DNA from 2 places in the Rhizobium sp. BG4 genome. Region 1 is predicted to be linked to the other one. Evidence: predicted binding sites of a transcription regulator. Region 1 holds the regulator's gene; the other holds the start of a gene.
What was found. The regulator PhoB, encoded in region 1, activates phosphate uptake and scavenging genes when phosphate is short. The targets are predictions, from matches to a motif close to TGTCATNNANCTGTCAT.
Positions count from the first base shown of each region.

Region 2: the regulator PhoB is predicted to act here: its motif matches at 3,000-3,016, upstream of ugpB (sn-glycerol-3-phosphate ABC transporter substrate-binding protein UgpB).

Region 1 is NZ_CP044125.1:1,326,749-1,331,339, forward strand. Features, by position in the region: gene F2982_RS06955 (aspartate aminotransferase family protein) at 1-372, opposite strand, end outside; gene F2982_RS06960 (GcrA family cell cycle regulator) at 799-1,332, shown strand; gene phoB (phosphate regulon transcriptional regulator PhoB) at 1,417-2,100, opposite strand; gene phoU (phosphate signaling complex protein PhoU) at 2,134-2,847, opposite strand; gene pstB (phosphate ABC transporter ATP-binding protein PstB) at 2,892-3,707, opposite strand; gene pstA (phosphate ABC transporter permease PstA) at 3,723-4,591, opposite strand, start outside.
Region 2 is NZ_CP044126.1:942,245-946,835, reverse strand. Features, by position in the region: gene ugpE (sn-glycerol-3-phosphate ABC transporter permease UgpE) at 1-593, opposite strand, end outside; gene ugpA (sn-glycerol-3-phosphate ABC transporter permease UgpA) at 603-1,484, opposite strand; gene ugpB (sn-glycerol-3-phosphate ABC transporter substrate-binding protein UgpB) at 1,549-2,859, opposite strand; gene F2982_RS24500 (aconitase X catalytic domain-containing protein) at 3,107-4,351, shown strand; gene F2982_RS24495 (DUF126 domain-containing protein) at 4,428-4,591, shown strand, end outside.

The DNA.
Region 1 (4,591 bases):
GATATGGAAGCGCTCCGGATGGCCCTTCGAATACTGGTAGCGGCGCGCGGTCTTGATCGCGCATTCCAGGGCTTCCGCACCCGAATTGGTGAAGAACACCTTGTCGGCGAAAGTCGCTTCCGTCAGCCGCCTGGCGAGCTTTTCCTGACCGGGGATCTCATAGATATTGGAGAGGTGCCAGACCTTCTCGGCCTGCGCCTTCAGCGCATCGACAACGTGAGGATGGCTGTGGCCAACGGAGGTCACGGCAACGCCCGCGCCAAAATCCAGATATCGCTCGCCGGTCTCGGTAATCAGCCAGACGCCCTCACCTCGCTCGAACCGCAGAGGGGCACGAGAATAGGTATCATATAGCGGCGCGGCTTCAGCCATGGCGCGGTCTCCTGTCAGCGTTATGGGCAACCGGACTCCGGCTAAAAAACCAGGTCCGAAAAATTAAAAATGCCGCCTCTCGGCGGCGCTGTGCACTATTTACTTTTCGCACTGCAATGTCAACAAAACTACGGCTTTCGTGGCTTCTGGGTGACGCTCAAGCGATGTCGCGTTTCATCAACAGCTAATGTTGCAGAAATGACTCTGTGGGGAAGCAAGTTGGGGAAAACTTGAAATTCGATTCATCCGGATTCCCGCGACTCTTGTCACGGAGTCAGCCTCACACTAGGTTAAAACTCAATTACTAGACTGCATGCGGCGGAACTAGTCACCAAAATTAGTCAAGCGTTTCTTGTGTCGGATTCATCCGGGGCAAACGGTGAAGGATTCTGCCTTCACAACGCTTAAACGGCGGAGACACAGGGCATGAACTGGACAGACGAGCGGGTCGAGAAACTCAAGAAACTGTGGTCCGAAGGGTTGAGCGCGAGCCAGATCGCGGCGCAACTTGGAGGCGTGAGCCGGAATGCCGTTATCGGCAAGGTTCACCGTCTGGCACTGCCGGGCCGTGCCAAGGCCGGCGGCAATGCGACGGCGGCACGAGCTCCGAAGCGCACGACTTCGGCACCGCGCGCTCCGAACTATGCATCGCGCATGACGACCCGCACCGTTGCCCGCCCGCAGGGCGCAACGATGCTGAAGGAAGAGATCGAAATCGACGTCATGGAGGAGATGGAATATCGTCCGGCTTCCAACGTTGTCGTGCCGATCTCGCGCCGTCTCGGCCTGACGGAACTGACCGAGCGTACCTGCAAGTGGCCGGTCGGCGATCCGCTGAAGGACGATTTCCATTTCTGCGGCTGCGAAAGCCCGGATTCTTCGCCCTACTGCACCTATCACCAGCGCCTGGCTTACCAGCCGGTCAATGATCGCCGCAGGGCCGCAGCCCGGGCAAACTGAGCCGGGTAAAGACAAACGAAAAACGGGCCTTTCGGCCCGTTTTTTTGTATCTGCTTGTCAGGAGGCCGTAGCCTCCTTGATCACTCAGGCTTCCATGGAATAACCGGCACCGCGGACGGTGCGGATGACATCCTGCATGTTCGAGAAGTTGAGCGCCTTGCGCAGGCGGCCGACATGGACGTCGACGGTACGCTCGTCGACATAGATGTCGTGACCCCAGACGCCGTCGAGCAGTTGCGAGCGCGAGAAGACGCGGCCCGGCGACGACATCAGAAACTCCAGGAGGCGGAACTCGGTCGGTCCGAGACGGACTTCGCGGGTCTTGCGGTGAACGCGGTGCGTTTCGCGGTCGAGTTCGATATCGCCGCACTTCAGCACGGTCGAGAGAACTTCCGGCTTGGCGCGGCGCAGCATCGCCTTGACGCGGGCAACGAGCTCGGGCGTCGAGAACGGCTTGACGACATAGTCGTCGGCGCCGGTCGACAGGCCGCGGACGCGCTCACTCTCTTCACCGCGCGCCGTCAGCATGATGATCGGCAAGCGCTCGGTTTCCGGGCGCATGCGCAGCCGGCGGCAGAGCTCGATGCCTGATACGCCAGGCAGCATCCAATCGAGGATAAGAAGGTCCGGCGTGCGCTCCTGAAGGCGGATTTCCGCCTCGTCGCCGCGCAGGATGGTATCGACTTCGAAACCTTCGGCTTCGAGATTGTAGCGAAGAAGCACGCTCAGTGCTTCTTCGTCTTCAACGACTGCAACTCTCGGGATCATTCTATTCTGTCTCCTGAGGCCCGGTCCGGATGATTATTCCGTTACCGCGCCGACGGTGTTGGCGGTGTCGTCCTTCGGACGCTCGCCTTCCGGCTGAGCGCCGGTCGCCATGTAGTAGATGGTTTCAGCAATGTTCGTGGCGTGGTCGCCGATGCGCTCGATGTTCTTGGCGCAGAAGAGCAGATGCGTGCAGCTGGTGATGTTGCGCGGATCTTCCATCATGTAGGTCAGGAGCTCGCGGAACAGCGACGTGTACATCGCGTCGATTTCCTCGTCGCGCTCGCGGATCGACTTCGCCTTGTCGGCAGCGCGCGTCGTGTAGACGTCGAGCACCTCCTTCAGCTGGACGAGCGCGAGCTCGGAGAGATGCTCCAGGCCACGGGCGAGCTTGCGCGGAACGCCGGTGCTCTGCACGGCGATGACGCGCTTTGCGGTGTTCTTGCCGAGGTCGCCGACGCGCTCGAGGTCTGCGGCGATGCGGATCGAACCCATGATCTCGCGCAGGTCCGACGCCATCGGCTGGCGGCGGGCGATGGTGACGATCGCCTTGTCGTTGATCTCGCGCTCGGCGTGATCGAGGATCACGTCGTCGGAGATGACCTTCTGCGCCAGCGCCGCGTCGCCGTTGACGAGGGCGCGGACAGCGTCGGAAACCATCTGCTCGGCCAGGCCGCCCATTTCGGAAATGCGGCGCGAGAGGAACTTCAGGTCTTCGTCATACGCAGAAAAAATATGTGTCGATGCCATGGGGAAAGTCCTTGAGTGTCTATCGGGGGTCGTGACGCCAAAGATCAGCCGAAGCGGCCCATGATATAATCCTGGGTGCGCGGATCGTCCGGATTGGTGAACATCTTGTCGGTGTCGTTCTCCTCGACGAGGTTGCCGAGGTGGAACATGGCCGTGCGCTGCGAAACGCGGGCGGCCTGCTGCATGGAGTGCGTGACGATGACGATCGTGTAGGCTTCGCGCAGCTCGTGGATCAGTTCCTCGACCTTTGCGGTGGCGATCGGGTCGAGTGCCGAGCACGGCTCGTCCATCAGGATGACTTCTGGCGAGACTGCAACAGCGCGGGCGATGCAGAGGCGCTGCTGCTGACCACCGGAGAGGCCGGTGCCGGATTCATGAACGCGGTCCTTGACCTCGTTCCAGAGGCCGGCGCGCTGCAGGCTGGTCTCGACGATCTGGTCCATGTCGGCCTTGGTCTTGGCGAGACCATGGATGCGCGGGCCGTAAGCGACGTTCTCATAGATCGACTTTGGGAACGGGTTCGGCTTCTGGAACACCATGCCGACGCGGGCGCGCAGTTCGACCACGTCGATATCCGGATCGTAGATATCGTCGCCATCGAGCGTGATCTTGCCGGTGACGCGGCAATTGTCGATCGTGTCGTTCATGCGGTTCAGGCTGCGCAGGAAGGTGGACTTGCCGCAGCCGGACGGGCCGATGAGCGCCGTAACGGTGTTTTCGCGGATGTTCAGCTTGACGTCGAAGAGGGCGCGCTTTTCGCCGTAATAGACGGAAACGTCCTGGCCGATCATCTTGTAGGGAATGCTGTTCATCTTCTGGTCCAGAGCCTTTTCAACTGCTGCTTCTGTCAACATGTTCATTGGGTTTTACTCCGTTTACCAGCGGCGCTCAAAGCGACGGCGCAAGAGGATGGCTCCTAGGTTCATGACGATCAGGAACAGGAGAAGGACGATGATGGCACCCGACGTACGTTCGACGAAGGCGCGTTCGGCTTCGTTGGCCCACATGTAGACCTGGACGGGGAGCGCCGTGGACGGGTCGAGAGGCGTGGCCGGTGCATTGGCGACGAAGGCGACCATGCCGATCAGCAAGAGCGGCGCGGTTTCGCCGAGCGCGTGCGCCAGGCCGATGATGGTGCCGGTCAGGATGCCCGGCATGGCGAGCGGCAGCACATGGTGGAACACCATCTGCATCTTCGAGGCGCCGAGACCGAGAGCGGCCGCGCGGATCGACGGCGGGACGGCGCGAAGAGCCGCACGCGTCGCGATGATGATCGTCGGCAGCGTCATCAGCGTGAGCACCAGACCGCCGACCAGCGAGGCCGAGCGCGGCATGCCCATGAAGTTGATGAACACTGAGAGACCGAGCAGACCGTAGACGATCGAGGGAACCGCAGCCAGGTTGTTGATGTTGACCTCGATGAGATCCGTCAGCCGGTTCTTCGGTGCGAATTCCTCGAGATAGATCGAGGCGGCGACACCGATCGGCAGCGACAGCACAAGAACGATCGCCATCAGATAGAGCGAGCCGATGAGGGCAACGCCGAGGCCGGCGGCTTCAGGACGGCTGGAATTGCCGTTGACGAAGAGGCCCGTGTTGAACTGCTTGAAGAGAGCGCCGCTCGACTTCAGTTCGTTCATCCAGCCAACCTGCTTGTCGTTGACCTTGCGGTTCTTCTCATCGACGCTCAGATCGATCTGGCCCTTGTTGGCGCTGTCGACATTGGCGTCGGCCAGAACCGTGA
Region 2 (4,591 bases), on a different replicon from region 1:
CGCGACAGCGGCAGCAGGATATCGCGCATGAAGCGGAACGGTCCGGCATTGTCGATACGCGCCGCCTCCAGCAGTTCGCCGGGGATCGTCAGGAAGAACTGCCGGAACAGGAAGGTTGCGGTCGCCGAGGCCATCAGCGGCAGGGTCAGTCCTGCATAGGTATCGATCAGGCCGAGATCGACGATCACCTTGTAGGTGGGCAGGATGCGCACCTCGACCGGCAGCATCAGCGTCACGAAGATCATCCAGAAGAACACCATGCGCAGCGGAAAGCGGAAGAACACCACCGCGAAGGCCGACAGGAAGGAGATCAGGATCTTGCCGACGGCAATCAGGATCGCCACCACGAAGGTGTTGAAGAGCAGCCGTTCCAGATTGACGCCGACGGCGCGCTCGACGCCGCCAAACAGCGCCTCGCTGTAATTCTCGGTAAAGTGGCTGCCCGGCAGCAACGAGATCGGAGGCTTGATGATCTCCGCCGACGTCATCGTTGAGGCGATGAAGGTGTAATAGATCGGGAAGGCGACGATGATGATGCCGATGATCAGCATCAGGTGGCCGATGAGGCTGGCGATTGGGCGTTTTTCGATCATTTCAGGCCCTCACGCATAATGCACGCGCTTCTCGACGAAGCGGAATTGGAAGGCGGTCAGGGCGATGACGATGATCATCAGGATCACCGACTGGGCCGCGGACGAGCCGAGATTGAGGTTCACGAAGCCGTCATTATAGACCTTGTAGACCAGCGTTTCCGTCGCCTTTGCCGGGCCGCCGCCGGTCACCGAATGGATGATGCCGAAGGTGTCGAAGAAGGCGTAGACGGTGTTGACGACGAGCAGGAAGAAGGTGGTCGGCGCCAGCAGCGGGAAGACGATCGTCCAGAAGCGGCGGCTGCCGCGGGCGCCGTCGATCGCGGCCGCTTCGATCAACGATTTCGGGATCGCCTGCAGGCCGGCGACGAAGAACAGGAAATTGTAGCTGATCTGCTTCCAGGCGGCCGCGACGATGACCAGCGTCATCGCCTGGTTGCCGTTCAGAAGCGGATCCCACATGAAGCCGTTGCGGCGCAGGATATAGGCGAAGGTGCCCATGGCCGGATTGAACATGAAGAGCCACAGCATGCCGGCGACGGCGGGCGCCACGGCATAGGGCCAGATCAGCAGCGTGCGATAGAAGGTTTGCCCGCGCACCACCTTGTCGGCGGCCGTCGCCAAAGCCAGCGCCACGACCATCGACAGCAGGGCGGTCAGAACGCTGAAGACGACGGTGACGTAGAGCGAATGCAGATAGTTGGGATCGGCCAGCACATCGCGGAAATTCGCAAAGCCGACGAAGCCGCTTTTCAGGCCGAAGGGGTCTTCGCGCTGCATCGACTGGTAGAGCGCCTGGCTGGCCGGCCAGAAGAAGAAGACCACCGTGAGGATGATCTGCGGGGCCACCAGGAAATAGGGAAGGATCTTGTTCGGAAAGACGACGCGCTGCACGGCGATCTCCTTGGCATGAAGGGACCGCCCGCGGCCGAAGCAGCGGGCGGAATTGCGCCGTAACTTACTGGCCGATCGCCTGCTGGATGGCGGCATTGCCGCGCTCGACCGCCTTGTCGAGGGCAGCCTTGGCATCCTGCTTGCCGGCGAGCATCGCTTCGAACTCTTCGTTCATGATGTCGCGGACCTGCGGCAGGTTGACGAGACGCACGCCCTTGGAGTTTTCGGTCGGCGCCTTGCCCATCATCTGCAGGATCGGCGTTTCGCGGCCCGGGTTCTTGTCGTAGAAGCCGGACTTCTTGGTGTCCTCATAGGCGGCCATGGTGACCGGCATGTAGCCGGAGACCTGGTGCAAGCGCGCCTGGATCTTGGTCTGCGACAGGAAGTGGAAGAACTGGGCGATGCCCTTGTATTCCTCGTCACTCTTGCCGGCGAAGACCCAGAGGCTGGCGCCGCCGGGGATGGTGTTCTGCGGGCGCCCTTCGCCTTCATAGTAGGGCAGCTGGCCGATGCCGTAGTTCATGCCCGTCTTGATGATGTCGCCGAGGCCGCCTGACGATTCCGTCATGATGCCGCATTCGCCGGAGGTGAAGAGCTGCTTGGCCTCGGAAGTCCGGCCGCCATAACGGAAGGTGCCGTCCTTGGCGAGATCGGCGATCGACTGGAAATGCTGGACGAAGAGCGGCGAGTTGAAGGCGAGCTTCACATCGGTACCGGCAAGGCCGTTCTCGTTCGAGCCGTAGGAGACGTTGTTCCAGGCAGCGAGGTTCTCGGTCTGGATCCAGGTCAGCCAGGTGGATGTCAGGCCGCAGGAGGAGGCGCCGCTCGACTTGATCTTCTTGGCGGCCTCGAACACTTCAGGCCAGGTCTTCGGCGGGCTTTCCGGGTCGAGACCGGCCTTCTTGAAGGTGTCCTTGTTGTAATAGAGGATCGGCGAGGACGAGTTGTAGGGGAAGGACAGCATCGTGCCGTCGGGCTTCGAATAATAGGCGGCGATACCAGGCAGGTATTCCGACTTGTCGAACTTGAAGCCGCCCTTTTCGAGAACCTGGGCCGCCGGCATGATCGCGCCCTCGGCGCCCATCATCACGCCGCTGCCGGCGTCGAAGACCTGCAGGATCGCCGGCGCCTGCTTGGCGCGGAAGGCGGCGATGCCGGCATTCAGGGCTTCCGGATAGGTGCCCTTGAAGACCGGAACGATCTTGTAGTCCTTCTGGCTGTCGTTGAATTCCTTGGAGAGCTGGTTGACCACCTCGTTATTGGCGCCCGCCATGGCGTGCCACCACTGCAGTTCGGTCACCGCGAAAGCGCTCGAAGCGAAGGAGAGCGACAGGGTGACAGTTGCCGCCGATGCGGCGATGAAACGAATGGACATGGTTCCTCCCTATGTGTCCTGCCGCGCCGTTTCAGCCGGTCACGGCTTGCCGGCGCAGATCCTCCTCGATCTCACCGGCCGGTTTCGTTGCGAAACTTTGCGCATACAAAACGAAAAGAAACGAACTGGCAAATGAAATTGTGAAGGTTTTGTGACATAGTGTTTATGACAGTTTTGTCGAGTGTGGCTTTGGTCGAATTCGCAAGCCATCTTCTCTCCCGCGGGACGACCTGATAGCGTCGCCGCCATGCATTCCTCGCTCCAGCTTTCCCCCGATGATCACGCCCTTCTCGATGGCCGCCACGGCGAGGCGGCAGCCTTTGCGATGCGGCTTCTGGTGCGCTTTGCCGAAGCCGTCGGCGCTGAGGAACTGGTGGATATCGAAGCGGCCCATATCGACGGCTGTCTCTATCTCGGCGAGGTCAGCCTCGATTTCGTCGAGCGTATGGTCTCATGGGGCGGGCGCGTCCGGGTGCCGACGACGCTGAATGTCGGCTCGGTCGATCTCATCCATCCCGAACTGTTTCGCGGCGAGGCCGAACTTGGCCGTAATGGCGCGCGGCTGATGAAGGCGCATGAAGAGCTCGGCTGCGTGCCGACCTTCACCTGCGCCCCCTACCAGACGATCTTCCGGCCGCGCTTCGGCGCGCAGATCGCCTGGGCGGAATCGAACGCGATCGTCTTTGCCAATTCCGTGCTTGGAGCCCGCACCAATCGCTATGGCGATTTCATCGATCTCTGTTGCGCGCTGACCGGCCGGGCGCCCTATTACGGGCTGCATGTTACGGAAAACCGTCACGCCACGGTGCTGATCGATGTCGAAGCTTTCCCTGACGGCGATGCCGGATCGATCTGCGTTGCGGCCGGTCACGCCATCGGCCGCCGCTGCGGCGACAGGATCCCGGTTATCCGTGGATTGCCGAAGGAAAGCTCCGAGGACGATCTGAAGGCGCTGGGCGCCGTTGCCGCTTCGGCGGGTGCCGTGGCACTTTTCCATGCAGTCGGCTTGACGCCGGAAGCACCGACCCTTGAGGCAGCCTGCGGCGGAAAAAAGCCGGAAGAGATCATCCGGCTCAGCCGCGATGATACCCGCGAGACGATCCGCAATCTCTCGACGGTGGCGGAGGGGACCGCGCTTGCCGCGGTCAGCATGGGCACGCCGCATTTCTCGATCGGCGAGTTCGAGCGGCTGATGCCGCTGCTGACGGACGAGAAGGCGGCGACCGACATCTATATCAATACCAACCGCGAGGTTCTGGCCGAGCTTGAGAACCGCAGCTGGCGCGCGAGGCTGGAGGCCGTGGGCATCACGCTCGTCATCGATACCTGCACCTATGTCACGGCGATCATTCGCGACATGTCCGGCGCCGTCATGACCAATTCCGGCAAATGGGCTTACTACGCGCCCGGCAATATCGGCGTCGACGTCGCCTTCGGCTCGCTGGCCGAATGCATGGCCTCCGCCCGGGCGGGCAAGGTGGTGCGGCTGTGACGCGTTTTTCCGCAACGACGCTCATGGAAGGCAGCGCCGAAGCACTGGCCTTCGTGCTGGCTGAGCCCCTGAGCTTCTGGGCGGCTTCGATTCCGCGACCGGCAGGATCATCGACCAGTGGCATCCGCAGAGCGGCCAGTCGATCAGCGGGTCTATCCTGGTCATGGAAGCCGGACGGGGATCGAGTTCGGGAAGCTCGGTGCTCGCCGAAGCGATCCGGCTGAAAACGGCGCCTTCAGG